4 regions of the Yersinia sp. SCPM-O-B-9106 (C-191) genome follow, and region 4 is predicted to be linked to each of the others. Evidence: predicted binding sites of a transcription regulator. Region 4 holds the regulator's gene; each other region holds the start of a gene.

Region 1 (7,865 bases), 1.7 Mb from region 4:
TGGCAACCAATTCGCCGTGCCATGGTAGCGGCATTGCAAGATTTACCGGCACGGAGTGAAGTGGATGCCTTGCGCCAACACTTGCTGATGCTGGCCTGCGATGCCGATCTGGTGCTGGACTTGCACTGCGACGACCATGCTATTTTGCATCTGTACGCAGATCCGGCTTGGCGAGAATCAGTGGGTATTCTCGCGCGTTTTTTGCATATCGACACTGTGTTACTTTCACAAGACAGCGGCGGCGGTTCTTTTGATGAGGCCTGCGGCTTGCCGTGGCACCGCTTGACGGCACATTATCCTGACCTGGCTCCAGCTTGTATGGCGGTGACTGTTGAATTGCGCGGACAGCAAGATGTCAGTCACTCGCTGGCCAGTGCTGATGCCGAACGTATTTATCAATATTTACAACATCGTGGTGCGATTGTCGGCGAACAGCCTGAAATTCCACAGCGTGAGGTGGTAATGCTGCCGTTTTCTGCGGGAGAGATAGTTAATGCCCCAGCCAGTGGTTTGCTGTTGTTATTGCGTCAGCCGGGTGAATGGGTGGCTAAGGATGAAGTGGTCGCTGAAATCATTGACCCAATAACGGATACAGTTAAAGCGGTGCGGGCCAAAGCGGGCGGGATTATCTATGCCAGCAGGCGCGCCCCCTTTGTGACGTTGGGCGCTGAAGTGATGAAAATTGCCGGAAAAACCCCCTACGCAGGCGGTGGGGGGTTAGCATCCTAAAGGTTAAAGACTTAACTCACGTAGCAGTGAAAATGCGTGTTGGGTCTGCTCTTCACTGACCACAAAAGCGCGTAACTGATGCTGGCTGTCTGTTGCGCGCGCAGTTATTCCTTGTGGCGTGAGATTTATTTCCCAGTTAAGGTCACGTCGGTGGGTTTCACCCGCGAAATATAACGGCAAATCTGGTGTTTTGACTTTAACCAGCATCGCTGGCAGCGTAAGGCAATGTGCGCCGCCTAATAGATTTTTCGCCAGAGTCATGGCACCCATCAATATGGGCTGCAAAAAAGGCATCACTTTCCCATCAATCTCAGCACAATCGCCAATAGCAAAGATATTAGGATCCGTGGTTTGCAACTGTTGGTTAACCTTGATACCACGTCCTATATCAAGCCCGGCCGCCGCCGCGACAGCGGTTTCCGGCTGTAATCCCATTGCCGCAATAACAGCATCAACACTATAGCTATGGCCGGAATGGAGTACGACGCGTAATCCATCCGCCACTTTTTCAATGCTGTTCAGCTGATTATTAAAGGCGAGGGTAATGCCCATCTGACTGAAGCTATGCTGCAAGCGGCTGCTAATTTCCACTGGCAAGACCGAGGCCAGCAAACTGTGGGCTTTATCCACCAAAATGACGCGTTTACCCGCGCGGTGTAAGTCCATCGCCAGCTCCGCGCCGATTAAACCGCCGCCTAATACCAAGATACGGCGGGCTTTTTGGAGTAACTCTTGATGCAATCGGTACTCATTTTGGCTGTTAAATGTGCATATCAACTCATTACCCGCGATTGGTGGCAGCATTGCCGTAGCCCCGGTTGCCAATACCAGCTTGTGATATTGAAATACCTGATGGCCACATAAAATTTGCTTTTCCTGTCGCTGAATGGCAGTGACTCGAGTCTCGGTGTGCAAGGTCAGGTTATTCTCTTGCGCAAATTGTTCAGCGGACATGCGAGTCAGGTCGTCAGCACTTTGCTGATGACTAAAGACATGACTCAAATCCGGTTTGTTATAATCAACGCCACTATCAGCGGCGATCATATTGATTGCTATCTGTGAGTCGAGTTTGCGGATGTTTTTTACCACCTGGCGAGCAGCAAACCCTGAACCGACAATCACAATATTCTCTACCATGGCCGCCTCCTTTAGAGTGGATCAAAAACAGATTTGCCCAACCCACATTCTGGGCAGAGGAAGAAATCCGGCACATCATCCCAGCAGGTTCCCGGTTTAACATCTTGAAGCGGCTCACCCAGTGCGGGGTCATATATCCACTGGCACACACTGCATTGCATTGAAATACCCAGATCCAGAGGTGCAACAGATGTACTTTCTGTATTAATGGAACGACTTCCCGTATTAATGGATGGAGTTTCGACATCAAGCAATGTGCTGTTATTCAACGGATGTAAGGCCCATTCGCGGGCAATCTTGCGCCCATGTTCGCGGCATTCGTCCAACCCATCATTGTCCGGTCGCCATTTCATTTTTAGTGAGAGCGAAATATCAAATCCGGCATCCATCAGGCGAGTTTGAATCCGGTCAACCGCGCCGCCCGTCCAACCAAAACTGCCAAAAGCCGCCGCTTTTTTATTACGGAATCGCAGTCCGGCCAGTTCTTCAAGCATGCCGGCAATTTTGGGCATCATCACATTGTTCATGGTTGAGGAGCCGACTAACACACCTTTAGAGCGGAATACCTGTGTCAGTATTTCATTCTTATCATGGCGAGCAATATTGTAGATTTTCACAGCAACAGCGGGGTCGGTTTCATGAATCCCCTGAGCAATAGCGTCGGCCATCATCCGGGTATTGTTTGACATGGTGTCATAGAAAATGGTGATACGGTCTTCTTGATAATCAGCTGCCCACTCCAGGTATTTGGCGACAATTTGGGTGGGATTATCCCGCCACACCACACCATGAGAGGTGGCAATCATGGATACCGGCAGGTTGAAGCCAAGGATTTCATTGATCTTGGGTGTGACTAACCGGCTGAAAGGCGTCAAAATATTGGCATAATAGCGGGCGCATTGCTCATACAGTTCAATTTGGTCCACTTCATCATTGAACAAATGCTCGTCACAATAGTGCTGGCCAAAAGCATCATTACTAAACAGCACTGCATCGCCAGTGATGTAAGTCATCATGCTGTCAGGCCAGTGCAACATAGGTGTTTCAACAAAAATCAGTTGTTTACCATTACCGATATCCAGTGTGTCACCCGTTTTGACCGTGATGAAATTCCATTCAGGATGATGATGATGCCCATTAATAGAATCGATAGCATTTGTGGTGCAATAAATCGGAATGTGGGGGATACGCGCCATTAACTCGGTTAATGCACCGGCGTGGTCTTCTTCTGCATGGTTAATAATAATGTAATCAAGCGCATGCAGATCGATTTCCCGCTCTAAGTTAGCCACAAAATCGCGGCCAAATTTCTGGTCGACGGTATCAATCAGCACGTTTTTTCCTTCGCGGATCAAATAGCTGTTGTAGCTCGTGCCTTTAAGGGTTTTATATTCGGTACCATGAAAATCACGCACTTCCCAATCACGCTGCCCAACCCATTTAATATTATTTTTAACCTGAATGGCCATGAACCGTTCCTTACTAAAGTGAATGAAGAACCTCACTATAAATAGCAAAGAGCGTGCCAGTGTTTATCCAATTGATTTTATTGATTTAAAATTTAACGTTTGTCATTTGGACACTATCGGATTATTGTCATAAAGACTAATACAGTGTCGGAATGACAATACATGAGTTTATCCATTCAATCGCTCGCTCAAATAGCCATTGAGCTACAAAGCGGTTTATCTGGGCAGGATCGTTTTCAAAAATTAATCAGCAGCTTAAGGCAATTATTACAATGTGATGCTTCGGCGCTGTTGCGTTATGAACATCAATTGTTTCGCCCACTAGCGATTGATGGCCTATCACCCGATGTGTTGGGAAGACGTTTTTCGCTGTCATCTCATCCTCGGCTAGAAGCTATTGCTCGCGCCGGTAATGTGGTGCGTTTCCCCACGGACAGCCACCTTCCTGACCCTTACGACGGCTTGATCCCTGGCCATGATGAACTTAAAGTTCATGCCTGCATTGGTTTACCTTTATTTGCTGATCAAGAACTTATCGGTGCGTTGACTTTCGATAGTATGAATCCTGCTCAATTTGACAGATTTAGTGATGAAGAGCTGAAACTGATTGGAGTATTGGCCTCCTCAGCACTGAATAATGCGCTGTTAGTGGATGTTTTAGAAAAACAAGCTGTGCCCACAGTCAGCTCTTTAAATATCCACAAGCAGATAGTTCAACATTCAGAAGATGAGATGATTGGCCTTTCGCCGTTGATACTGCAACTTAAGCATGAAATCGAAGTCGTTGCCGGATCAGAATTGAATGTGTTGATCACCGGCGAAACCGGGGTAGGGAAAGAACTGGTTGCCAAGGCAATTCACCATTTATCCCCCAGAGCGACCAACGCGCTTATCTATTTAAACTGCGCGGCATTACCGGAAAATGTGGCCGAGAGTGAATTGTTTGGTCATGTTAAGGGCGCTTTTACCGGTGCGATACATGACAGAACCGGCAAATTTGAAATTGCTGATAATGGAACCCTTTTTCTGGACGAAATTGGCGAACTTTCTTTGGTGCTTCAGGCCAAATTGCTGCGTGTTATCCAATATGGTGACTTACAAAGAGTGGGTGATGACAGCACCAAGCGGGTCAATGTGCGTATTATTGCAGCCACTAACTGTGACCTGAAACAAGCTGTCATCGAAGGGCGTTTTCGCGTTGATTTGTTCCACCGCCTCAGTGTATTCCCGTTACATGTTCCGCCACTGAGAGAAAGAAAAGGGGATATCATTCTACTGGCGGGATTTTTTGTTGAGCGAATAAGAAAGAAGTTAGCCATCAAGCAATTAGGTATTCCGCCAGCGACATTGGCTATGCTTGAAAATTACCGTTGGCCGGGGAATGTCCGTGAGCTGGAACATGCTATTTACCGCGCGGCGGTATTAGCTCGCGCCTCACAACATCCGGCAGAGTCATACTTTTTATATCCTGACTTATTTAATATTGTCGCGTCAGCAGCGCCGAGTATTTCACACGAGATATTTAGCGATGATAAAAATATAGCCCCGCAAAATTTACAATCTGCCACCCGTGATTTTCAGCGGCAATTAATAACTAAGGTGCTAAAAGAAAAGGGGATGAATTGGTCGGCTTGTGCTCGCGCTCTTGAGCTTGATACCGGCAACCTGCACCGTCTTGCCAAGCGGCTGGGCATCAAACGTTCTGGCTAAATAACCGCCCTAAAACCCGGTGAGAATAGGGCGTTAGGGCGATGTTATTGATTAAGAAAAGTCAGTTATAAGTGGTCAAAATCGGAAGCATCATGACGTTCAGCTAACTGTTCTTCTGCTGCACCCCAGGTTTTATTGACGATACGGCCGCGCTGTACCGCAGGGCGCTTGGCAATAGTTTCAGTCCAACGTATTAGGTGGGGATAGGATTTCACATCTAGGAATTCACCCGCCTCATATTGCAAACCCAACACCAAATTGCCATACCACGGCCAGATAGCAATATCCGCAATAGAATACTCATCACCGGCGATATATTCATGAGTCGCGAGCTGTGTATTGAGCAAATCGAGCTGACGTTTGGCTTCCATGGTGAAACGGTCGATGGCGTATTCGATTTTTACCGGTGCATAGTGATAAAAATGACCGAAACCGCCGCCTAAATAGGGGGCAGCGCCCTGTAACCAAAATAGCCAATTGAGCGCTTCGGTTCTTGCCGCAGGAGATTTTGGCAGGAAATGGCCGAATTTATCTGCTAAATAAAGCAAAATAGCACCAGATTCAAATACCCTGATCGGCGGGGTGGTTGAATGGTCCATCAAGGCTGGGATCTTTGAATTTGGATTGACGGCAACAAAACCACTTGAGAACTGGTCACCCTCGCCGATACGAATCAGATGAGCATCATATTCCGCACCTTTTTCGCCCAAAGCCAACAACTCCTCCAGCAGAATGGTGACCTTCTGACCATTCGGCGTCCCCATGGAATACAGCTGCAATGGGTGTTTACCAATAGGTAGGCTAGCTTCATATCTGGCACCCGCCGTTGGGCGGTTGATTTTCGACCACACACCGCCGCTGGCGTTGTTTTCTGTCCAGACTTTCGGTGGCTGATATTCGTTATCTTTCATCATGGATGACCTTTTTGCGAATGAATACGAAATTAATAATACTCATAGTGATTATGCCTCAATCATAAAGAATAACAGGGATAATATTTCTGTCATTCCCGCTCCCTATAGTGAAATTGCTTTTTACCTTTGGGCAATAAAAACAATTAGGGGACTTAACATGCATATGAGCAAATTCCGCTTGGCACTGCTGGCCAGTAGCATCGCGTTCAGTACCTCTTTATGGGCGCAGGCTGTCGAGGTACCCGCAGTCCTCGCCGGGCATGCTATTCTGCCGGTGAAATCGACGGTGGCGACTCCTGCGGATGCGCCGACTGATTTACAGCAAAGTGGTAAATACACCAGTGGCCAACGCGTGAGTACCTTGGGGGCCGTAGCCGGCAAATCCGCCGATCGTCCAACAGGTATTGGCTTGCCGATCTCTGGGCAGCCATTGCAAGGGCATTCGGGTATCAAACACATGCCGGATGGCACATATTGGGTGCTGACCGATAATGGATTTGGTAGCAAAGCCAACTCGCCGGACGCCATGTTGTATCTCAATCACTATAATATTGATTTTAAAAATGGCAGCGTAACACCGCTGCAAACTGTGTTTCTGCACGATCCAGATAAAAAAGTACCTTTCCATATCACCAATGAAAGCACTGAAAAACGCTATCTGACCGGCAGCGATTTTGACCCCGAAAGCTTCCAGTTTGCTGATGACGCACTATGGGTGGGGGATGAGTTTGGCCCCTACCTGATTAAAGCCGATTTGAATGGTAAAGTGCTGGCAGTCTTTGAGACTCAGGTTGATGGCAAGGTTGTAAAATCGCCGGATAATCCAACGCTTACGTTGCCAGGAGCTCCTGATGGTAAGCAGAATTTTCAGGTGGCGCGCTCCAAAGGATTTGAAGGAATGGCGGTGTCACCGGATGGCAGCAAACTGTATCCAATGTTAGAAGGGGCGCTGTGGGATGGTGAGCAATTTGAAAACATTGATGGTAAACGTTACCTGCGAGTGCTGGAATTTGATGTTAAAAATCAAGCATGGACAGGGCGCAGTTGGCAATATGTTCTGGAAGATAACCAGAATGCCATTGGTGACTTCAATATGATTGATACGAACCATGGATTGGTTATTGAACGCGACAACGGCGAAGGCACGGCGGATAAAGCCTGTGCTGCTGGGGCGGCGACAGACAAATGTTTTAGCCAGATAGCCAAGTTCAAACGTGTCTACAAAATCGCATTCTCTGATGATAACGTCGGCAAACCGGTAGAAAAAATATCCTATATTGATTTGCTAAATATTAAAGACCCGCAGAACCTGGCGCGTAAACCGCTAAATGACGGCGTGCTGACATTCCCGTTCTTTACCATTGAAAACGTTGATGTGGTGGATGCCGACCATATCATTGTCGGTAACGATAACAATTTCCCATTCTCCTCCAGCCGGCAACCTAATGAGGCGGACGATAACGAATTTATCTTACTGGATGTGAAACAGTTATTGAGCCAATAGTCGATATTGAGTTAATAGCTGACGCCATTCTTCTTGAAAAGCCCGTGTAGCGCGGGCTTTTACTCTTCAATATCCGGCTTCATACCGCACTTTTGATGCTTCTTTAACCTGTCTTTCAAGAAGATTAAGCGTCGTGGATAATACATTCTCTTGCTCTCTGAACCATTTATCTTTATCGGGTAAAGAAGTGGCCAGTCGCCATGATTCTTCTTCCTCAAGAGTGTTCAGCTCGTGCAATATCACGTCAATCTGCTTCCTGACATCATTAATTTTTCGGCGAAGCCGTTCAAGGTCATCAATAAGGTCACTGGCCATCAGTGGCTCAAGCCCTTGCTTTAAACTCTCCAGCAAAGCATGAATTGTCGGAAAATCCCCTTTTTGGCGAGCTTGATTAAGCTGAAC
Region 2 (7,865 bases), 2.1 Mb from region 4:
GAAGAAGCGGAACAACGCGAACAGATACAACAGGGTTATCAGGTCGCCCGCCACCCCAAAGGGGGAGGCCAGAGTGAAAATGGGCAGCGCCATGGCAATCAACAACATGCTGCCCAGCAGTACATAGGGCATCAGGCGGAAAATAATCCCAGCATTGGCGGGGGCTACATCCTGGCGTTTCAGCAGCTTGGCTAAATCTCGATATTCTTGCAGGACGCCCGGCCCACGGCGCGAGTGCATCCGGGCTTTCACCATGCGCGAGATCCCCGCCATCAGCGGTGCCAGCGCTAGCATCACCAGCGCTTGCACGATGGCGAAAGCAATCATAGAGACCGCGGGCATATCAATAGTTGGCATTGCTCGTCTCCTTAAATAGCCGCAATGATCAGCAGGGTAACCAACGCGGCGACCACATACAGACAGTAGAGGCGGAAATCGCCCTGTTGCAGCCATTGAATTCGTTGGCTGAGCCATTGGATCAAACGGATAAGCGGAGCCACAATTTTGTCGTCCCAGACCGGTTCCACCCGGCCCGCGCCACTGACGGAATGTTCCAGCGCGCGTTGCATCATTGGCGCGGGATCGAGTGTTTTACGCAGCCGATAGAGTGGGGCAAACATGGCTCGCAGAGGTTGAGTAAAACCACCGGCAGAGACAGTCATCGCCTGCTCCCAGGCATAGCCGCAAGCCCAAGGATCACCGCCATGGCGAAATGCTAAACGGCTGCCTTTGTAGCGGCTGACGACTAACAAAATCACCAGTGGCAATATCAGTAAACCGAAGAAAATATACAGGGTGGACAGCATGGCCTGAGAACTGTGTTGCGGGAATAACACCGCGCCTTGGGCGACCTGCAAAGAAGGCACTGGCGGGGCGGTTATCAAGCTAGCGGCAATGCGGGCAATCACCGGTGCGACGTGGGTGGCACCTATCCCTAATACCAAACACAGCAGTGCCAACAACAGCATAGCTGCGGTCATCGGCCAGGGGACTTCCCGCGCGAGGGCTGCTTTTTCTGTGCGCGGCAACCCGCAGAAACTAATGCCGTAAACTTTCACAAAACACATCGCCGCCAGTGCGCCGGTGATTGCCAGCATCACGATAGCAATCGGCCCGGCCAGGCGAATAATAAAGCCGCCATCTTTGGTCATGGTAAACAGCGATTGATAAGTAAACCATTCACTGACAAAACCATTGAATGGCGGTAGGGCGGAAATCGCCATACATCCCACCAGAAAGGCCAGCGCGGTATAAGGCATCATTCTGGCTAAGCCTCCCATCTTCTCCATGTCTTTGGTATGTAAGCGATAAATGACCGCACCGGCCCCAAGGAACAGCAGCCCTTTGAAGACGGCGTGATTAAGCAGATGGTAAAGTGCGCCAAGTAAGCCAAGAGCGGCTAATACTGGCTGATGGCTGGCAATCCCTATCATGCCGACCCCAACACCCATCAGGATGATGCCGATGTTCTCGACGGTGTGGTATGCCAGCAGGCGTTTGATGTCGTGCTCCGCCAGCGCATACAGCACGCCGAGCACGGAGGAGACTGCGCCAAAGCCCAAGACCACCACGCCCCACCAAAGCTGGCTCGCGCCGAGCAAATCAATGCCCACTTTGATGATGCCGAAGATACCAATTTTAACCATGACACCGGACATCAGGGCTGAAGCATGGGACGGGGCAGCAGGGTGCGCCCGTGGCAACCAGCCATGGAGCGGCAGCATCCCGGCCTTGGCACCAAAACCGAAGAAAGCTAACAAGAAGATAACCGAGGCCATGATCGGCTGCGGGTTAGCTTGACGGAAAGCAGCAAACTCCAGACTGCCGCTCAGGCGGTACAACAGGAAGAAAGCAATCATGATCAGCACGGAACCGGCGTGGGCAATCAGAAAATAGAGCAAGCCCGCGCTGATGGCGTCGTCGTCCTGATCGGAAATCACCAGGAAGTAAGATGCCAATGACATCATTTCGAAGAAAATAATAAAGTAGAAAGCGTTATCCACCACCACCAGCGCCACCATTGAGGCGATGAATAAGTTCATAAAGACCCCCATTCCCCATGCCCCGCGCCCTTTGTATTCCTGCACATAGGCCAGTGAATAGAGGGCGGTTATCACCACCAACAGTGAGATGACCATCAGCATAAATGCCGCTAATGGATCAAGGCGCAAACTGAATGCCGCGAATGGGAATGGCCCGGCGGTGATGAAAGTGATTATCCCGCCCCCCAGCAGTGTGGGCGCAGCAGCCAACAGACCAACAACGCCACCCAGTAATGACGCCAGCCCAGAGGCATAAATCGCCAGTGTTTCGCGCCGTGCCAAAAGCAGAGAAAGCAATGCGCCAGCCAGATACAGCAGTAAGGAGAGCCATAATAGCTCAAGCGAACTCATCATCTTTTCTGCTCCTCGTGAGAGATGGCGTACGCGGTGTCCGTGGCCATAAAGGGCAGCTCGTTGGCAAATCCGCTGGCGGCGGCCAGGTGCTTGGCGCGATTAGCCTGCTCAATGCTGTGTTCATTCACCAACATCAAGGCATTGGTCGGACAAACCCGTACACATTCCGGCCCCTGCGGTTGGAAGCTACATAAGTCGCATTTCACTGCGACAGTGCGAACTCCGGCATTCCAGGCAAGGAACGGATTCATATTGACCGGGCTGAATGGCACATCAGATAACGTGGTCATCGGAATGTATTCAGGGAAAGTTTCTGGCACCCCCAATGGTTTACTCCCCGCTGGGGTGATAGCGCCAAATGGGCAGGCGATACCGCAAAGCTTACAGCCGATACAGGTGGTTTCATCCAATTCGACGGCGTTATTGGTCAGGGTGATGGCATTGACCGGACAAACTCGTGCGCACCATGCATCTTCGCAGTGGCGACAGAGAATTGGCGTCGTAACCGTGGCGTTACGCATCACGGTCAATCTGGGATGTTCTTGTAAACCCTTGGCTTTATGCACCTGGCTGCAAGCAGCCATACAGGTATTGCATCCAATACAAAGCCTTGGCTCCGCAATCACAAAGCGGTTCATGGCCATACCCTCCGGGACAAAAATCTGGTGACAGTCAGGCAGATAGAAATCATTTCCCAGCGACAAAGCATATTCTGTGCCAGTCCGGCGGAGGCCAATACAAAAGAGCGGTGAAGCCCCGCCAGTAGGGCATTAAGGTGATTGCAGATAAAGGGGATGAATTTAAAAGGCAGTAAAAACAGGGGGATTGCCACAGGTCGGTGTCGACATTAGTGACGAAACTGCCGCTGTTTGATGACACTTCGACAGTAATTATTCATCCAGTGAATTTATTGCGAGGGGATTTTGGTAAATATCATTATTTATCAGTTTGTTAAATTGAATGTCGTTTCAGTAGAAAGCGCGGAATTACTGGCACCGTCTTTGCATTATTTTTGTAAGTTAAATCCACACAGGGAGAACAGTCATGCATGAGATTACCTTGTGCCAAAACGCTATTGCCATGATGGAACAGCAGGCACGGCTGCATGGTGCGCAGAGAATTACCGGGGTGTGGCTGGAAACCGGCGCATTTTCTTGTGTCGAGCCGCAGGCATTGGAGTTCTGCTTTGAGCTGGTGTGCCGTGGCACTTTGGCTGAAGGCTGCGTTTTGCATCTTAGCCAGCAGCAATCACAAGTGTGGTGCCATGACTGTCAGCAATCCATTAATTTGCTCAGCAGTAAAGTGACTCGCTGTCCATTGTGTGGCGGCAGTCATTTGCGTATTGGCGCGGCTGATGATGGCGTGATGATTAAGCGGTTGGAGGTGGAATGAATTTACTTTTTTTATGCCGTGATACAGCAGGAGCCGGATTATGTGTATAGGGATCCCAGGGCAAGTTGTCGCGCTAGATGACATTCAACCGGGCACGGCATGGGTGGATGTCTGCGGTGTACGTCGCTCGGTGAATATTATGCTGGTGGCCGCAGATGAGCAGGCCAGTGCAGCATTAATCGGTCATTGGGTTTTGGTGCATGTGGGGTTCGCCATGAGTCGGCTGGATGAGGATGAAGCACTGGAAACCTTGCAGTTATTGCAGGAAATGGGGGAGGTTGAAAGCGATGTGGGGGAATTTCTAGGGCAAAGGGGGAGTTTTTTATAGTCCAGTGGTGTTGATTCAGGAGTTCACAAATTCAGTAAGTTAGATATTCAGTGATCCGGTTCGGTTGTCAGTGCTTCACGGCTCACCTGTCCTTGAGTGAACCAACAGCCAAAGGGGGTGGCGGCCCCCTTGTGGAATTACGCGCTGGCGCGAAATATTACTGCTGTTCGCAGTACCCTCCGGCAGTTTGCATGCTAATCGAACCGGGGCCGACTATAGCCTCTTCGAGGCTACCCTCCGGGCCAACACAAGCGTTGTTCAAAACTGCTACGCAGTGTTGTCGCATTCCAGCTCGACAGCCCCTTTCACCGCATCCATGCGGCTCATTCGGCCTGCAATCTTTGTCGGCAATATTTCTGATTGCGCTTAACTGCAAAAGCAAAACAAGAGCAAAAACAAAAGCGGGGCAAGAGTAAAAACCAATTCAAAATCATGGTGCAGGTGCAGGTGCAGGTGCAGGTGTAGGTGTAGGTGTAGGTGTAGATGCAGTTTTTTTCGCTTTTTCTTCTGCCAGCCGTTGTTCCAGTTCAACTAACTGTTCTGGCGATACTGCCGGATAGCCTTGTGCATCATCGGGTATGACGTGTACCTCAGGGATAGGAATTAATGGCCCAAGGAAGCGCGGCTCACGTTTCAGAACATAGAGATCAGACAGTGCGCCGAGGCGGGCAAAGATCTCGCGGACCCGGACATTGAGCATATTTTTGGGGGATGGCACGGCAAAACACTGCGCTTGAATCCCCATATGCAGAGCAATAAATAATGCCCGCTCGCAATGGAAACGCTGAGTAATGATAATAAAATCATTAGTATCAAACACCTTACGAGTGCGCACAATAGAATCTAGCGTGCGAAAACCTGCATAATCCAACACGATATCAGAGGGGGCAACCCCTGCGGCGATCAGGTCACGGCGCATGGTCATTGGCTCGTTATAACTGTGTAGAGCATTATCACCGCTAAGCAGTAAGTAACTGATTTTGCCACTGTTATAGGCGTTTAATGCTCCTTGGATGCGGTATTGATAGAACTGATTAATACCACCGGTACGGTAATATTTGGCAGTACCCAACACCACACCGACTTGCCGATGGGGTAAGTCTTGTAGCTCATCATAAATAAAAGGGGCTGTTTTCCAGCTGATCCAGCGATCGAGCGCAATAGCTGTCACCATCAGCAACCCTGCGATGATAATTAAGCTAATAATCAGGCGTTTCCACATTCTGAGGCCTTTAATGCATTCAACTCACTGGTGATGTTGCAAGGCTACTGTACCTGCCCATGCCGCGCAACATAATATCTTTCGCCCTTAGGGTTACAACTGCGTTAGCTGCGCTCGTTCACCCGAATCACTGACTTGAGTCAGTGATTCGGGATTCTCTTACAGCCAGCCTGGCTGTAATGCCAATGTCTTTTCGCCCTTGGCGCTACAACGGCGTTAGCTGCATTCGTTACTCGGCCAACGTAAAAGTGCGGGCCGGGTAGGATTTAGAACGAAGTTCGCTTGTAGGTACGATACTGTGGTTGCCAATAGTTATGCTCAATGGCTTTTGCCAGTGCTTCTTCTGAGGTCACAATGGCGACGCCTTGCAACTGTGCGGCTTTACCGACCTGCATTGCAATGGTTTTTGACACAGCTTGAATATCGTCGATATTCGGCAACAATGCCCCCTCACCATTAAGCGCTAGTGGTGAACACCCGGCTAATGCGCGGCTGGCAGCCATTAGCATGCCGTCAGTCACGCGTTTGGCGCCGGATGCCAATACTCCCAAGCCAATACCGGGGAAGATATAGGAATTATTGCATTGAGCAATTGGATACAGTTTATCTTTATAACTCACGGGTGAGAAAGGACTGCCCGTCGCCACCAGTGCGGCGCCATCGGTCCAGTTAATAATGTCTTCTGGCCGTGCTTCTACCCGCGATGTTGGGTTCGACAGTGGCATCACGATTGGGCGCGCGCAGTGTTTGTGCATCTCACGGATCAATTCTTCGGTAAACAGCCCTGGCTGACCAGAAACGCCAATCAGGACAGTGGGCTTGGCATTACGCACGACATCCTGCAATGAGATTGAGTCACTGCTCAGATTCCAGCCCTGCAGTGAATCACTCTTCTGCACCAGTTTACTTTGAAAATCCAACAAATTAGGGAGTTTGTCAGTCAACAGGCCGAAACGGTCGACCATAAAGACGCGCGCCCGGGCTTGTTCTTCGCTCAATCCTTCTGAGATCATCTGTGCGATGATTTGCTCAGCAATACCACAACCGGCAGAACCGGCACCGAGGAAGGTGACTGTTTGGTCGCGCAACTGGCTACCAGCGGCATGACTGGCGGCAATCAGGCTACCCAAGGTGACCGCTGCAGTACCTTGAATATCATCATTGAAACAGCACAACTCATCACGATAGCGGTTAAGCAGCGGAGTCGCGTTATTCTGAGCAAAATCCTCAAACTGCAACAACACATTCGGCCAGCGACGTTTTACTGCCTGAATGAACTCATCAACAAATGCATAATATTCATCGCCGGAAATTCGCGGGTGACGCCAGCCCATATACAGCGGGTCATTCAGGCGTTGTGGATTGTTGGTGCCCACATCCAACACCACTGGCAAAGTATAAGCTGGGCTGATACCACCACACGCGGTATACAGTGAGAGTTTCCCAATGGGAATGCCCATACCGCCGATACCCTGATCGCCAAGGCCAAGAATACGTTCGCCGTCGGTGACCACGATAACCTTAACATTCTGCTTGGTGGCATTTTGCAGCATGTCATCAATGTGTTCACGGTTCGGATAGGAGATAAATAACCCGCGCGCGCGGCGATAGATATCCGAAAAGTGTTCGCAAGCTTCGCCTACAGTCGGGGTATAAATAATGGGCATCATCTCACTGAGATGGGCTTCCAGCAGGCGGTAAAACAGAGTCTCATTGGTATCTTGAATATTACGCAGATAAATATGTTTATCATCGTCGTTTTTGAAATCTTGATACTGGCGGTAAGCACGCTCGGCCTGTTCCTCAATGGTTTCAACCGCTTCCGGTAATAAGCCGTGTAAATTGAAGTGGCTGCGCTCATCATTAGTGAAGGCGCTACCTTTATTCAATAAAGGGAATTCCAATAGGATGGGGCCAGCGTAAGGGATGTACAAGGGGCGCTTACTTTCGTATTCCAGTTCCATGAGTTTTACTCTTTGACTTTGGGTAGAGACAGTAATTGTTACCCCGATCCTAAAAGATAAGAAAAATATGTACAGCTTTTGTTAGTTAAATAAAACAACTGTGGGTAAAAGTGCGAGCCAACTTACAGATTCAATAGCTAATCAGCAACATGCGGTGTTTTATTGCGCAATACCCCGCATGCCATTGCATGCTGCGTTGTCATTCGAGGAGCATTTTGTTTGCATGGCAGATAAAACTCACCTGCTGGCACAAAAAAACATCACATTGGAGGAGTATCTGGTACAGCCTCATTTGCTGATAGCCCTTCAGGCCGTGGTGGGGACTGATTTATTACTGACTGTCGCCAGCCGGGTGGTGACTGAGCAAAGTGATAACCGGGGTTAGTCAGATAACCCCGGATTAAGCGCTATTCGTTTAAAATGTCACGCGTTTTACATCAGAGCAACCAAGGGAGGCCAGTGTGGCTTGAGTTGCAGCCCACTGAGTCAGTATCGGCTGGCTGCCTTCGACCAGCACTGCGCGGCGAATAGCACCACAATCTTTGCCTGAAAGATTGGTCAGG
Region 3 (7,865 bases), 460 kb from region 4:
AAAGCGTCATAAAAAAACCCGTGTAGAGCTTGATATTGAAGCCCGCGAGCGTAAACGTCAGAAAAGACACAGTGGCAATCGCTCAGGTGCGAGAACCAATGTCGAGGGCAGCAATAAGAAAGGTCAAACCGAGACTCAAGAGAAAGATCCACGTATTGGCAGCAAAGTGCCTGTGCCTCTGGTGGTGGACAGTAAGATAAAAGCTAAGCCAACCACTAAGCCGGTGGCGAAAGTCGAAGCCAAGCCACGCCTGACGCCGGAAGAAGAGCTGACTAAGCTGGAAAACGATGAGCGTCTGGATGCATTGCTGGATAGACTCGATAACGACGAAATATTGAGCAAAGAAGACCAAGCTTATGTTGATCTGACGTTGGACCGTATTGATGCCCTGATGGAAAAACTGGGTATTGAACTGGGTGACGATGAAGAAGAAGAGAAAGAAGAAAAGCAGGAAGACATTCTAAAATTACTGAAGAGCGGTAATCCAAAAGACACATTTTAAATTATGGCGTGGGTGATCCCGATAATAGCCCTACTACTTACATGTTATCTATTGTGGTTATTGGGTAAACTATGGCGGCTGTCGCAACGAAGAAAGCGGTTGCGCAGCGCTACTGCGGCCAGACAACGAAAACATCTGCCCCCTAACCGGCCCGGTAAGCGAAAATATCGGAAGGAATGAACATGTCTGAAAACGCCATAGTTTGGGATCTGTCCCTGATTCAAAAATATAATTATTCAGGGCCGCGCTATACCTCGTACCCCACAGCCCTTGAATTTAGTGAAGATTATGATGAATCTGCTTTTGAGCAGGCGGTGAAACGCTACCCGCAGCGGCCTTTGTCGCTGTATGTGCATATCCCGTTTTGTCATAAACTTTGCTATTTCTGTGGCTGTAATAAGCTGGTGACACGTCAACAACATAAAGCTGATGAATATTTGGCGGTCTTAGAAAAAGAGATCCGCCAGCGCGCCGCGTTGTTTGCCGGGCGTCAGGTTAGCCAGATGCACTGGGGCGGTGGGACACCCACTTATCTAAATAAAACACAAATCACTCATTTGATGAATCTGTTGCGTGAAAACTTTGATTTTCTGCCCGGTGCCGAGCAGTCAATTGAAGTCGATCCACGTGAAATTGAGCTGGATGTGCTCGATCACCTGCGGGCTGAGGGGTTTAACCGCCTGAGCATGGGGGTGCAGGATTTCAATAAGGAAGTTCAACGGTTGGTTAACCGTGAGCAAGATGAAGACTTTATCTTCGCGCTGATTGCTCGCGCTAAAGCTCTCGGTTTTAACTCAACCAATATTGATTTGATTTATGGTTTGCCAAAACAGACGCCAGAAAGCTTTGCGTTTACCCTCAAGCGGGTGGCTGAACTTAGCCCCGACCGCCTGAGTGTCTTCAATTATGCCCATCTGCCGAGCTTGTTTGCCGCACAGCGCAAAATTAAAGATGCTGATTTACCCACCGCCGAGCAGCGGCTGGATATCTTGCAGCATACCATCAGTTTCTTAACCGAATCCGGCTATCAGTTTATCGGGATGGATCACTTCGCCCGGCCCGATGATGAGTTAGCCGTTGCCCAGCGGGAAGGGAAATTACATCGTAATTTCCAAGGTTATACCACCCAAGGTGAGAGTGATTTACTCGGATTGGGGGTTTCTGCCATCAGTATGTTAGGTGACAGTTACGCGCAAAACGAAAAAGATTTGAAGACTTACTATGCCGTTGTCGAGCAACGAGGCAATGCATTGTGGCGCGGTCTGACCATGACTGAAGATGATTGCTTGCGCCGTGACGTGATTAAAACGCTAATTTGTAATTTCCAAATCAGTTATCAGCCAATTGAACAGCATTATGGTATTCGTTTTGCTGATTATTTTGCTGAAGATTTCGAATTACTCGCCCCCTTTGAACAAGACGGGCTGGTGGAGCGGGATGATAATGGCATTCGTGTGACACCGCGCGGGCGCTTACTCATTCGTAATATTTGTATGTGCTTTGATATCTATTTACGCAAACAAGCGCGTCGGCAACAGTTTTCCCGAGTGATCTGATGATGTCACCCTCAGTGATGAGGGTGACTTTCAAATAAAATTTATTCCATTCCTAACTCTTTCAACTTACGCGTTAACGTATTACGGCCCCAGCCCAACAGGCGCGCAGCTTCCTGTTTATGCCCTTGAGTGTGACGTAGTGCCGTGGTTAACAACGTGCGCTCCATTTCTGGCTGTGCTTCTGACAACAAATCCTGATGACCAGAACGTAATGCGCGATCAGCCCATTGCGCCAGCAGTGTTGACCAATTGTCCGGTGTGCGTTGACCAGAAGCATCCGGGGTGCTGGTTTCAAATAGCTCGGAAGGTAAATCCTGCACCAGCACTTCTTGCCCAGCCGCCATCACCGTCAGCCAACGACAGGTATTTTCCAGTTGGCGAACGTTACCCTGCCAGGGGAGGCGAGTTAGCGCGACTTCAGTTTCAGGATGCAGAATCTTGGCTTCCACCCCAAGCTCTTTAGCGGCCACTTGCAAGAAGTAGCGTGCCAGGCGCGGAATATCTTCACGGCGCTCACGCAGCGGCGGTAAATGCACTCGAATCACATTCAGACGATGGAATAAATCCTCACGGAATTTCCCTTCCTGAACCCGCAGCTCCAGATTTTGATGGGTCGCGGCAATGATGCGCACATCCACTTTGACCGGCGCGTAACCGCCAACCCGATAAAACTGGCCATCAGCCAAAACGCGCAATAGGCGAGTTTGCACATCCAGCGGCATATCACCGATTTCATCTAAAAACAGTGTGCCGCCATCAGCTTGTTCAAAACGGCCCTGGCGCACCTGATTAGCGCCGGTAAAGGCCCCTTTTTCGTGGCCAAACAGCTCGGACTCAATTAAGTCTTTCGGGATCGCCGCCATATTCAGCGCGATGAAAGGCGCTTTAGCCCGAGGGCTATGGCGATGTAGTGCATGGGCCACTAACTCTTTACCGGTTCCCGATTCGCCGTTAATCAGCACGCTGATAGAGGAGCGGGATAAGCGCCCAATGATGCGGAAAACGTCCTGCATCGCCGGCGCTTCACCAATGATATCTGCGGTTGGGCCGCTTGCAGGCTGGCTACGGGGCGGTTGTTGCTGTTCTTGATAATGGCTAATCGCCCGTTCAACCAGCGCGACAGCTTCATCAATATCAAAGGGCTTGGGCAGGTAATCAAAAGCCCCTTGCTGATAGGCGCTGACTGCCGCATCTAAATCAGAATGTGCCGTCATTATGATGACCGGGAGCATTGGGTGGCGCTGTTTAATTTGTTTCAGCAGTGCCAATCCATCCATGCCGGGCATACGAATATCTGATAACAACACGTCCGGAGTTTGTGTCGCCAATGCATCCAACACCTGATTACCGGAATCAAATGTTACACAGTTCAGACCCGCTCCAGTCAGTGCGCGCTCAAGCACCCAGCGGATGGAGCTATCGTCATCGACGATCCAGACTATCCCTCGTTGCATAGAAACCTCACTGGCGAATAGGCAGGTAAACCGAGAATTCGGTGTGTCCCGGCCAACTGTTAAATTCAATTTTACCCGAATGTTGGTCAATTAGACTGCGGGCAATCGACAGGCCAAGGCCGGTTCCTCCCTCGCGGCCACTGACCATCGGGTAGAAGACGGTATCTTGTAATTGCGTTGGTACACCTGGGCCATCATCTTCAATATCAATTCGCGCGGCCAAGCGATAGCGCACACCGTGCAGTGTTATCTGAAATGCAGTGCGAGTGCGCAGTGTAATGGTACCGCCAGCTTCACCTAAAGCTTGTAATGCATTGCGGGTGATATTCAGTAGCACTTGTTCAATTTGGTCGGGATCATGCGCCAGCTCCGGTAAACTGGGGTCATAGTCACGGATTAACGTCACGTTATCCGGCTTTTCCAGTGATACGAGTTGGCAAACCCGTTCAGCAACCTGATGGATGCTTTGTGTCACATGTTGACCGGGCCGCTGAGGGCCTAATAAGCGGTCAACCAGATTGCGTAAGCGATCCGCTTGCTCAATGATGACTTTGGTGTATTCCAGCAACGCCGGATCGGGCAGAGCTTTTGACAATAACTGCGCCGCACCGCGCAAGCCACCCAGTGGATTTTTAATCTCGTGTGCCAACCCACGAACCAAATCGCGTGCAGCGATTTGTTGTGCATGCTGTAGTTGCTCTTGGCTTAGCCGACGTTGGTTATCCATCGGTGCCATTTCCAGCAATATAAAACCTTCCGGTAATGACTGCGCGGTCAGCGATAAAATATGCGCACGGCCATCAACCACTAATGTCACTTCATTATCGGTAAAACCTTGCCCCGTATGTAGGCTTTCCCGCATCAAGTCGATATTGAGGGAAAAATAGCCTAATAAATCTGGCAAAGGTGTACCAAAAAGTTTACGGGAGCTTTGCGCCAGAAGTTGCTGGGCAGCGGGATTGGCATAATGGATAGCCAAATCATCATCTAATAGCAGGATGCTATTAATGAGAGAATTAAGGATCTGCCCAGCATCGGGCAGCGTGCCTGTTGCCATTACGCAGACTCCTAACCCGTCATACTTCAAGCCGCATGTGCGTTGGCTGCGTTCAATCACCCGAATCACTTACCTATGTAAGCTCATCAGGACTCTCTTGCTTGCCGCCTTCTTGCAACTCGAATTATTTTGGGTTGTATTTTACTCCAGTTCAGTCACCACTGAGCCAGAGGTATGAAAACGAAAAGTGGAGAAAAAAGCCCATTATGAAATGGGCCAAAAGTTTCCACGGCAACAACCCTTCATCTTTCAAGTTGTAGGTGTGTTGGCTGCTCTCACTCACCCGAATCACTTACTGGTGTAAGCTCATCGGAATTTATTCGCTTGCCGTCTTCCTACACCTTGAAATCTATTGGGTAAAACAATTAAACGCTGTAGTACAGTTCGAACTCAACTGGGTGCGGAGTCATACGAACGCGGTCCATTTCTTCTTTACGCAGTTCGATGTAAGCATCGATAGCGTCGTCAGTGAACACGCCACCACGGGTCAAGAACTCGCGGTCTTCGTTCAGTGCAGCCATTGCTTCGTCCAGTGAGCCTGCTACTTTTGGAATTTCAGCTTCTTCTTCCGGTGGCAAGTCATACAGGTTTTTGTCCATCGCATCACCAGGGTGAATTTTGTTGATGATGCCATCAAGGCCAGCCATCAGCAGCGCTGCGAAGCACAGGTACGGGTTAGCCGCTGGGTCTGGGAAACGCGCTTCAATACGACGCGCTTTCGGGCTGGCAACCACAGGGATACGGATAGAAGCTGAACGGTTACGGGCAGAGTATGCCAGCATTACCGGTGCTTCGTAGCCTGGGACCAAACGCTTGTAGGAGTTTGTCGTTGGGTTAGCCAAGGCATTAATTGCTTTTGCGTGCTTGATGATACCGCCGATATAGAACAGCGCCATTTCAGACAGGCCCGCGTATTTGTCACCTGCGAACAAGTTAGTGCCGTTCTTGGACAAAGACATATGGCAGTGCATGCCGGAACCGTTATCACCGAACATAGGTTTTGGCATGAAAGTCGCGGTTTTACCAAACGCGTGTGCCACGTTGTGCACAACGTATTTGTAAATCTGAATTTCGTCAGCTTTCTTGGTCATGGTATTGAAGCGAGTAGCCACTTCGTTTTGACCGGCTGTTGCCACTTCATGGTGGTGCGCTTCAACAACCAGGCCCATTTCTTCCATGGTCAAACACATGGTAGAACGCAAATCCTGTGAAGAATCGACCGGAGGGACAGGGAAGTAACCGCCTTTTACTGCTGGACGATGGCCTTTGTTGCCGCCTTCGTATTTGGTGCTGGAGTTCCATGCGCCTTCGATATCATCGATAGCGACGTGGGAACCACGGATGCTGCTACCAAAACGAACGTCATCGAACAGGAAGAATTCTGGCTCAGGCCCAAACAACACGGTATCCGCGATACCCGAAGATTTCAGGAATTCTTCTGCGCGTTTGGAGATAGAACGCGGGTCGCGGTCATAACCTTGCAGGGTGCCTGGCTCGAGAATGTCACAACGGATAATCAGTGTGGAATCTTCGAAGAACGGGTCCATAACAGCGGTGCTGGCGTCTGGCATCAGTACCATGTCGGATTCGTTAATGCCTTTCCAGCCACCAATCGAGGAGCCATCAAACATTTTGCCTTCTTCGAAGAAGTCAGCGTTGACCTGATGAGCTGGAATAGTGATGTGCTGTTCTTTCCCTTTAGTATCGGTGAAGCGCAAATCAACAAATTTCACTTCGTGCTCATTCAGCATCGTCAAAACATGTTCAGCGGACATACTTATATCTCCTGGATTTGTCATAGTCGTCGTCGTGGAACGATTACCGTTAGGGTGTTCAGTTATCTTTTTATGCAGGCTAACGTCCATGCTGATTTTTCATGACCGTTATTCATGCTAAAATACATTGCGAAATCTATGCCAACTTTCCAAACCCCCCGTTTATGCCATATCATAGGGGTCTGCTGATATTCAGTATGCACCAGGATAGTTATATTGCACTATTTTGGTGCTTCATTTGCGCCATTGGGCACCGTATTGGTGCAAAAGTGGGCCGAGAGGCTGTTTTTGCACCGTGAAAGGGATCACAAACACACCGTCGTTAGGTTGTTTATAAGAGAAGTTTGTGATCTTGTTTAGTCCCTCGCCTAATACGTGTACAATAGCGCGCTATTTCTAAATGCCTGAGGCAAAAAAGCTGTGATCGAGAATCTGCGTAACATCGCCATTATTGCGCACGTTGACCATGGGAAAACTACCCTGGTTGATAAGTTGCTACAACAATCTGGTACTTTCGGTGAACGTACTGAAGCAACTGAACGTGTAATGGACTCCAACGATTTGGAGAAAGAGCGTGGGATAACTATCCTCGCAAAAAATACTGCCATTAAATGGAAAGACTACCGCATCAACATCGTGGATACTCCAGGACACGCCGATTTCGGTGGTGAAGTTGAGCGCGTAATGTCTATGGTTGACTCTGTGCTGTTGGTCGTCGACGCAATGGATGGCCCGATGCCGCAGACCCGTTTCGTGACCAAAAAAGCTTTTGCTAATGGTCTGAAACCAATCGTGGTAATCAACAAAGTTGACCGTCCTGGCGCGCGTCCTGACTGGGTTGTGGATCAGGTGTTTGACCTGTTCGTCAACCTGGATGCAACTGACGAACAACTGGACTTCCCTATCATTTATGCATCTGCATTGATGGGTATCGCGGGTGAAGACCACAATGATATGGCGGCAGACATGACTCCGTTGTATCAAGCTATCGTTGACCATGTATCTGCGCCACAAGTTGAGCTTGAAGCGCCGTTCCAGATGCAGATCTCTCAGCTGGATTACAACAACTATGTTGGTGTTATCGGCATCGGTCGTATCAAACGCGGTAAAGTTAAGCCAAACCAGCAAGTCACTATCATTGATAGCGAAGGCAAGACGCGTAACGGTAAAGTCGGTAAAGTTCTGACTCACATGGGTCTGGAGCGTATCGAAGCTACCGAGGCTGAAGCTGGCGACATCGTGGCTATCACCGGTCTGGGTGAGTTGAACATCTCCGACACTATCTGTGACGTTAATGCTGTTGAAGCATTGCCAGCACTGTCTGTTGATGAACCAACCGTTACCATGTATTTCTGCGTTAACACCTCTCCGTTCTGTGGTAAAGAAGGTAAGTACGTGACTTCACGTCAAATTCTTGACCGCCTGAACAAAGAGCTGATTCATAACGTAGCATTGCGTGTTGAAGAAACTGAAGATTCTGATGCGTTCCGCGTATCTGGCCGTGGTGAACTTCACCTGTCG
Region 4 (7,865 bases):
AAAGCAACTGGCGATCACTTTGTGTTTTAACAACTCAGGTTGCGGATGGCTTTTTAGACTGGCGGCAGTGCGTAATACCAGTTCCAGCTCCTCGCGACATAAGTCGTTAATTGAGATTATATGCTTGTGATACAATGGGTTGACCATTTCGCTCTCCTCTGTGACCCGTCATGCTTCAAGCTGCATGTGCGTTGGCTGCTTTCGCTCATCCCAGTTACTTACTGGTCGTTGACCTTAAAGTCAGTAGACTCTTGGGGATTTGCTCAGTTGCCGCCTTCCTGCAACTCGAATTATTTAGGGTATATATTTTAATTGGTGATAATGCTTAATTTGGTGCCGATCGGCAGACAAAAAAAAGCCCCTCAATGAGGGGCCTTTCAGGATCGGTTTAGCAACGGGAGAAAGAACGGCAGTTGGCTGCCTGCTGGCAGTCTATTTTGTCGGCCATCAATAGGGCCATTTTCAACAAAACGACGATGTTTAGCAAAATCCAAGCAGCTTTTCATCATATCTCCCGGCAAATTGTGGCGAATTATACTCGCGTGGGATTTCTCTGCAAGGGGGAAAAGCCGCATTTTTTATGATTAGCAAACGATTACTTATTGGGAGCGAGTGTGGATCGTCTCATCCAATATCAACCGAGTCACAAAAATTAAAACTTAATCTTCATCAAATCCAGAATTAAATAACTCAATCACTGCCGCCAAAGCCTGTATCTCATCAGGCCCGGTCGCCTCAACCTCAATTTGGCGGCCTTTGGCGGAATCGAGCATCAGCAGTGCAATAACACTGCTGGCTTCGGCTTCGGTCCCACTGTCATTGCGTAACATCACTTCTGCATCAAAACTTTGGACCAGTTCGAACAATTTCATTGCGGGTCTGGCATGCATCCCCAACTTGTTTTTGATCTCAACTGTCTGTTTGACGGTCATTATTTACGCTTTTCCAGAGTACGATGACGTGATTGGACATTCTTCCCGCGAGCGCGGAAGTAATCGGCCAGTTGTTCCGCAACGTAGACTGAACGGTGCTTACCGCCAGTACACCCAATGGCAACCGTCAGATAACTGCGGTTATTGGTTTCCAGCATCGGCAACCACAGTTCCAGATAGCTGCGGGTCTGATAAATAAAGTTGTGCACTTCTGTATGGCGATCGAGGAAAGAAGCTACCGGCTTATCCAAACCTGTCATGGGGCGTAATTTCGGGTCCCAGTGCGGGTTTGGCAGGAAGCGTACGTCGAAGACATAATCTGCATCAATGGGAAGGCCGTGTTTAAAGCCGAAAGACTCAAACACCATGGTCAGCTCACGCTCACGTTTACCCAGTAGACGGGTGCGCAGCATCTCAGCCAACTCATGCACTGACATTTCAGAAGTATCAATAATCAAGTCGGCCCGTGAGCGCAAAGGCTCTAACAGGTCGCTTTCTTCATCAATAGCACTTTCTAATGACAGATTTTTGGTCGACAGCGGATGTAGCCGACGGGTGTCACTATAGCGACGAATCAAGGTATTGCGATCAGCATCCAAAAACAGCAACTGCGGTGAAAAGCTGTCCGGCAGTTGGGTCATGGCATGTTCAAATACCTCAGGAGATTCAGGCATATTGCGCACGTCTATGCTCACTGCGGCAGAGATGTTCCTATCGGCGAGTGTACTCGCCAATTGCGGCAGCAGAACCACAGGCAAGTTATCGACGCAGTAGAAACCCATATCTTCCAATGCGCGCAAAGCAACAGACTTCCCTGAACCGGAACGGCCGCTGACAATCATCAGCACCATGTGAGTGACTCCCTCTATAGAACCCTATATTCCCGGCCACACAAGCCGGGCATAGCGAATAAAACGGATGTTTCCCAGTGAATTACGCTGTTTCTGGCGGTAATTCAGTCATGATTTGATAAAGCTCATCATCACTTTGCGCCGCCCGTAAACGACGACACACTGTTTTATCAGCTAATCGTTTGGCTACTAAAGACAAAGTGTGTAAGTGAGTTTTACATTGATCTGCTGGAACCAACAAGGCAAATAATAGATCAACCGGTTGATTATCAATAGCATCGAAAGCAATAGGTTGGTCCAAGCGGATAAATACACCTACAGCGCGCAGTGTATCTTCCTCCAGCTTGCCATGAGGTATCGCGATGCCACTACCAATGCCTGTACTGCCCATGCGTTCGCGGGTTAACACAGCATCGAAAACGATCTGTGACGGCAGGTTCAGCTGTTTGGCAGCTAACTCGCTGATAATTTCCAAAGCCCGTTTTTTACTTGAGCAATGTACGGAGCTTTTGGTGCACTCGATATTTAATACCGAGCTTAATTGCAATGCTGGATCGTTGATCATCTCATCTTTCACTTAAGCGCTGTTTTACGCCTGATGCCAGCGGAATATTCTTCTCTGCTGGCATCAGGTTGTGTAGCGAGTGTAGAACCTTTGCTGTGTACCGTCATACTTCAAGCTGCATGTGCTTTCCTGCAATTCGAATTATTTAAGGTAGATAACAGCAACAAGGGCCCCTAATGTTGTTTTAGCTTATCTTTATGTTTGTTCAACTGGCGAGCCAGTTTATCAACCAAAATATCAATTGCGGCGTACATATCCTCCTGCTCTGAGCTTGCGTGCAACTCACCCCCATTCACATGCACCGTTGCTTCTGCAATTTGTTTTACTTTTTCGACACTTAAAACCACATACACTTGGTTAATGCGATCAAAATATTGCTCTAGTTTGGCAAATTTAGTGGTAACAAACTCGCGTAATGCTTCGGTTATTTCGACATGATGTCCGGTAATATTGAGTTGCATAGTGTCTTCCTTCTCAGTTCAGGTCAAACCAACTGTTTACGCTGGTTTGACGGCGGGATGGATAACGACTCTCGGTACTTCGCGACAGTACGCCGCGCCACCATAATGCCTTGTTCGCATAATAGCGTGGTCAGCTTACTGTCACTCAGTGGTTTGGCAGGATTTTCTGCCGCAACCAATTTTTTCACCAGTGCACGGATTGCAGTGGAAGAAGCTTCCCCCCCGCTTTCGGTATTGACGTGACTGGAGAAGAAATACTTCAGCTCGAAAATACCCCGAGGACTGTGCAGGAATTTCTGCGTGGTCACACGGGAAATTGTCGACTCATGCATATCCACGGCTTGGGCAATGTCTGCCAGTACCATGGGTTTCATAAATTCAGGCCCATTCTCAAAAAAGGCCACTTGCTGCTCTACGATGCAGCGCGCCACTTTTAACAGCGTCTCATTGCGGCTTTCAAGGCTTTTTATCAACCATTTTGCTTCTTGCAGATTGCTACGGATAAACTGCCCATCACTGTCATTACGGGTGCTGCTGCCCATTGCCGCATACTGTTGGTTGATTTTCAGGCGTGGAATGCTATCGGCATTCAGCTCTACCGTCCAGTGTCCTTTGTCTTTACGCACCAGAACGTCCGGTATGACATACTCAGATTCCCCGGTATTGATGGACTGGCCAGGGCGCGGGTCCAGTGATTGAATCAGAGCAATGGCTTCTTTTAGTGTATCTTCTTTTAGCCGACTTAAACGGATCATCGTGCGGAAATCATGGTTGCCTAGCAAATCCAGATAATCACTAATAACCAAGCGCGCTTCGGCCAGATAAGGCGTGTCTTTAGCATATTGCGACAACTGCACCAATAGGCATTCCCGCAAGTTTCGCGCCGCGACACCAATGGGATCAAAGTGTTGTATCCGCTTAAGCACCGCCTCAACTTCATCCAACCCGACGTTTTCATCTCCCATACTTTCCAGAATGTCTTCCAGTGGCACAGTAAGATAACCGGTTTCATCAACCGCATCGACGATAGAAGTCGCAATCGCAGCATCAGTTTCAGAAAAGGGGGTCAAGTCCACTTGCCACATTAAATAGTCTTGTAGCGTTTGGGTGGTTTCCCCTTGATAGACCGGTAGCTCGTCGTCACTGTAATCATTACCCATACCGGATGGTGTGCCTGCGGTGTAAATTTCATCCCAGGTCGCATCCAGTGGTAACTCTTCCGGCATATCTTTTTGTTCCAGCGCTTCGCGGGTATCAAGCGCTTCACTGTCTACCGTTTCTTTTGCATCTATCTCTTCGTGAAGATCGGTTTGCTCAAGCAGGGGGTTACTCTCCAGCGCTAACTGAATCTCCTGCTGGAGCTCTAGCGTAGAAAGCTGCAACAGGCGAATAGCCTGCTGTAGCTGCGGAGTCATTGCCAGTTGTTGGCTGAACTTGAGTTGCAAACCTTGCTTCATAATGCAGTATCAATTTTCCTGGTGGCTAACAAAATCATCAACAGCGTTTCAGAATGAGAAAATTAAAGACGGAACTCTTCACCCAAATAAACACGTTTAACTTGTTCGTCAGCCAAAATTTCCTGTGGTGTTCCGTGAGCGATTAAACGCCCTTGGCTTACAATATAAGCCCGCTCACAAACGTCGAGTGTCTCGCGCACGTTATGGTCGGTAATCAGGACACCGAGGCCACTGTCGCGCAGGTGCTCAATTATTTTTTTGATATCAATAACAGAAATCGGGTCAACCCCAGCAAACGGCTCATCCAGCAGAATAAATTTAGGATTAGCTGCCAGCGCACGGGCGATTTCAACCCGGCGACGTTCACCGCCAGAAAGTGATTGGCCCAGACTGTCACGTAAATGAGTAATATGGAACTCTTCCATTAACTCATCAGCCCGCTCCTGGCGTTGTTCAGAGGAGAGGTCTTTACGGATTTCCAGCACCGCCATTAGATTATTAAAGACACTCAGGCGGCGGAAGATTGAAGCTTCTTGCGGTAAGTAGCCAATTCCGCGCAGGGCGCGTTCATGCAAAGGCAAAAGGCTGATATCTTCGTCATCAATCACAATACGCCCGGCGTCACGCTGAACAATGCCGACGACCATATAAAAAGTGGTGGTTTTACCGGCACCGTTCGGCCCAAGTAAACCGACAATCTCACCGGACTTTACTTTCAAGCTGACGTCTTCGACCACTTTACGGCCTTTGTATGCCTTAGCCAGTTTTTCTGCGATTAATGTTGCCATAAATGATTAGTTACTCTTCTTTTGGCCTGAAGCTGCTGGCCCTTTATCTTGTAATTGGGACGGTAATAGCACGGTGGTGACGCGCTTGCCTTTATCACTGAAGGCTTCCATCTGCTGTTTTTTCACCAAATAAGTGATGCGATCACCTTTGATATTGCTATCAAGCTGCTCCAGATAGGCATCACCGGTCAACACGACAAAATCGTTAGCGACTTCGTAACGCAGTTTCTGTCCATGGCCTTTCACGGGCTTACCACTGTCTTGCATCTGATAGAAAGTGACCGGATTACCAAAACCTTCAATGACCATTTTGCTCTGATCACCACCCGGGCGGGTAACCACCACTTTATCAGCCTTAATCTCAATGGTGCCTTGCTTGATAATCACATTATCAGTAAATGTGATGGTATTCGCCGCCATATCTAGTGCTTGTTTAGCTGAGTCAACCTTGACGGGCTGGTCAGTATCACCCGTTAAAGCCAATGCTGGCAGGCTGGCGGCCAAAAGTGAGCTGGCAAGCAAAAAATGACGAATTTTATTTTTGGATTTCATAAGAGGTTTTAACCTTTTCAATCAGCTCGGCGGTTTTATCCCGCAAGTTGCCACGCATTTTCATGCCGTTAGAGGTAAATCCAACACCAAAGAGGGTCACTTCATCATCAGAGGAGACATCCTGAGTGATCAAATTAACTTGGGCGTTATCAGTTTTAATTTTTTGTAACTGTGCGTCTGGGGTTAGGCTATCAACCTCAACATGACCATACAAATAAAGCATCTTATCATTGGTCAGCTTGGCACGGTCCGCACGTACTGACCACGTGGCGACGGCATTCTCATCAAACATTGTCATCACTGGCCGGGTAAACCAGGTCAGCTCTTGTTCGCTGAAATTCTGGACTTCTTCCGCCACCAGTTTATAACTCAACTGCCCAACTGGATTAAAAACCACGGTAACAGTATGTTGGCTTTGCGATGAGGGTTCCTGATCATTCGCCACATTTTGTCTACCTTGTTGATTAAAACCGGAGAAATTCCAGCCAATCAAAGCTAAGGCAATCAGTGCTAAGGATATTGTTATCCATAGTCTTGTTTTACTCATATCGACAATCCTTTAGCACCTTCGAGTTTACCTTGGGCTAATAATATCAAATCACATAACTCGCGTACTGCACCGCGCCCGCCCTTGATTTGCGTGACATAATCCGCTTTGGGAATGAGTAATGGATGGGCATCCGCCACGGCGACAGATAAGCCCACTTGCGCCATTACGGGCCAATCAATCAAATCATCACCAATATAAGCAACGTGCTCAGGCAGACATTTTAATGCGGCCAATAACTCATTATAGGCAACCAGCTTATCAGATTGCCCTTGATAAAGGTGGGTAATGCCTAAGGTGTTGGCACGGTCTTCCAGTAATTTAGCATTGCGGCCAGTGATAATTGCCACCTCAATACCCGAGGTTATCAGGCAGCGGATACCATAGCCATCCCGCACATTGAAAGCTTTCAGCTCTTCGCCCTGATTACCCATGTAAATCAGGCCATCGGACATGACACCATCAACATCACAGATCAATAAGCGAATGTTGGCTGCACGTTCCATAACGTTGCTAGCGACTGGGCCATAGCATGTGTCCAGATATACTGTGCTATCCATAATTTACCTTTTATTAAACAACACCGGCTCTCAGCATGTCATGCATATGCACCACACCCAGTAATTGGTCACCATCGGCCACTAATACCGCAGTAATATGACGTGATTCCATCAGGTTGAGCACATCTACTGCCAACAGGTTTGGACGCACCCGAATACCGCCTTTGGTCATCACATCCGCGATTTTCGCGTTATTTAAGTCAATGCCCATATCGAATACCCGGCGCAAATCCCCATCGGTAAAGATACCTTTAATCATCATCAAATCGTCACAGATTACGGTTAAACCCAGATTTTTCCGAGTAATCTCCAGTAATGCATCGCGTAATGAAGCATCAGGGCTGACGTGAGGAATCTCCGCACCGGTGTGCATAATATCGCTGATCCGCAATAATAATTTGCGCCCTAGTGCGCCGCCCGGATGGGAGAGAGCAAAATCTTCCTGAGTGAAGCCCCGCGCCTGCAGCAAAGCCACCGCGAGGGCATCACCCATCACTAATGTGGCGGTGGTGCTGGTGGTCGGAGCCAGCCCCAGTGGGCAAGCTTCTTGCGGCACCTTGATACACAAGTGAATGTCAGCCGCTTTGCCCATGGTGCTTTCTGGGTTGCTGCTCATGCAAATAAGCTGGATTTTCTGGCGTTTGAGGACGGGGATCAACGCCAGAATTTCGTTGGACTCCCCTGAGTTGGAGATGGCGAGCACGATATCTTGCGGCGTGATCATCCCCAAATCGCCATGACTGGCCTCGCCGGGATGGACAAAAAATGATGGGGTGCCGGTGCTGGCGAAAGTCGCAGCAATTTTGCACCCAATATGGCCAGATTTACCCATCCCCATAACGACCACTTTACCGTGGCAGTTAAATATGGCCTCGCAAGCTCGGGAAAAATCGTCATTAATGTATTGATCGAGTTGCGCCAATCCTTCGCGCTCAATCTGTAATACTTGTTTACCCGCCTGTTGAAAATCAACTTTTGGCTGCAAATCAGAAAAAGACATTCTTGGTTCCCGCTCAATGTTGGTAGGCAATATGGGTTAGGCCGCAGTCAAGGGCAGCCAAAATAGCACCGCCAGGTACGCGATAAACCCGCATAATAACAGAGCGCCCGCCATATGGCCGATTCGATGTTTACGCCCCAGACAAAGCACAG

Evidence for each region. The regulator sigma-54, encoded in region 4, starts transcription at its own class of promoters, with help from an activator protein. The targets are predictions, from matches to a motif close to GTTGGCACANNTTTCGCTNT.
Region 1: a site for sigma-54 is predicted at 3,377-3,396, ahead of norV (anaerobic nitric oxide reductase flavorubredoxin). Genes of this name have one in related genera too.
Region 2: a site for sigma-54 is predicted at 3,385-3,404, ahead of hypA (hydrogenase maturation nickel metallochaperone HypA). Genes of this name have one in related genera too.
Region 3: a site for sigma-54 is predicted at 6,471-6,490, ahead of glnA (glutamate--ammonia ligase). Genes of this name have one in related genera too.

Annotation. Positions count from the first base shown of each region.
Region 1 is NZ_CP110791.1:2,199,560-2,207,424, reverse strand. It holds gene OP863_RS10115 (succinylglutamate desuccinylase/aspartoacylase family protein) at 1-729, shown strand, start outside; gene norW (NADH:flavorubredoxin reductase NorW) at 733-1,866, opposite strand; gene norV (anaerobic nitric oxide reductase flavorubredoxin) at 1,878-3,335, opposite strand; gene norR (nitric oxide reductase transcriptional regulator NorR) at 3,498-5,045, shown strand; gene yghU (glutathione-dependent disulfide-bond oxidoreductase) at 5,111-5,956, opposite strand; gene OP863_RS10090 (esterase-like activity of phytase family protein) at 6,117-7,463, shown strand; gene OP863_RS10085 (DNA repair protein) at 7,530-7,865, opposite strand, start outside.
Region 2 is NZ_CP110791.1:1,595,494-1,603,358, forward strand. It holds gene OP863_RS07320 (respiratory chain complex I subunit 1 family protein) at 1-357, opposite strand, end outside; gene hyfB (hydrogenase 4 subunit B) at 369-2,396, opposite strand; gene OP863_RS07330 (4Fe-4S dicluster domain-containing protein) at 2,393-3,034, opposite strand; gene hypA (hydrogenase maturation nickel metallochaperone HypA) at 3,441-3,788, shown strand; gene OP863_RS07340 (HypC/HybG/HupF family hydrogenase formation chaperone) at 3,829-4,116, shown strand; gene sanA (outer membrane permeability protein SanA) at 4,547-5,338, opposite strand; gene OP863_RS07350 (NAD-dependent malic enzyme) at 5,605-7,302, opposite strand; gene OP863_RS07355 (hypothetical protein) at 7,526-7,687, shown strand; gene cdd (cytidine deaminase) at 7,718-7,865, opposite strand, start outside.
Region 3 is NZ_CP110791.1:4,336,557-4,344,421, reverse strand. It holds gene yihI (Der GTPase-activating protein YihI) at 1-502, shown strand, start outside; gene hemN (oxygen-independent coproporphyrinogen III oxidase) at 685-2,058, shown strand; gene glnG (nitrogen regulation protein NR(I)) at 2,100-3,512, opposite strand; gene glnL (nitrogen regulation protein NR(II)) at 3,520-4,569, opposite strand; gene glnA (glutamate--ammonia ligase) at 4,935-6,344, opposite strand; gene typA (ribosome-dependent GTPase TypA) at 6,765-7,865, shown strand, end outside.
Region 4 is NZ_CP110791.1:3,879,419-3,887,283, reverse strand. It holds gene pyrB (aspartate carbamoyltransferase) at 1-147, opposite strand, end outside; gene npr (PTS phosphocarrier protein NPr) at 660-932, opposite strand; gene rapZ (RNase adapter RapZ) at 932-1,783, opposite strand; gene ptsN (PTS IIA-like nitrogen regulatory protein PtsN) at 1,866-2,348, opposite strand; gene hpf (ribosome hibernation promoting factor) at 2,522-2,809, opposite strand; gene rpoN (RNA polymerase factor sigma-54) at 2,833-4,266, opposite strand; gene lptB (LPS export ABC transporter ATP-binding protein) at 4,329-5,054, opposite strand; gene lptA (lipopolysaccharide ABC transporter substrate-binding protein LptA) at 5,061-5,606, opposite strand; gene lptC (LPS export ABC transporter periplasmic protein LptC) at 5,590-6,153, opposite strand; gene kdsC (3-deoxy-manno-octulosonate-8-phosphatase KdsC) at 6,150-6,713, opposite strand; gene kdsD (arabinose-5-phosphate isomerase KdsD) at 6,727-7,713, opposite strand; gene OP863_RS17550 (calcium/sodium antiporter) at 7,750-7,865, opposite strand, start outside.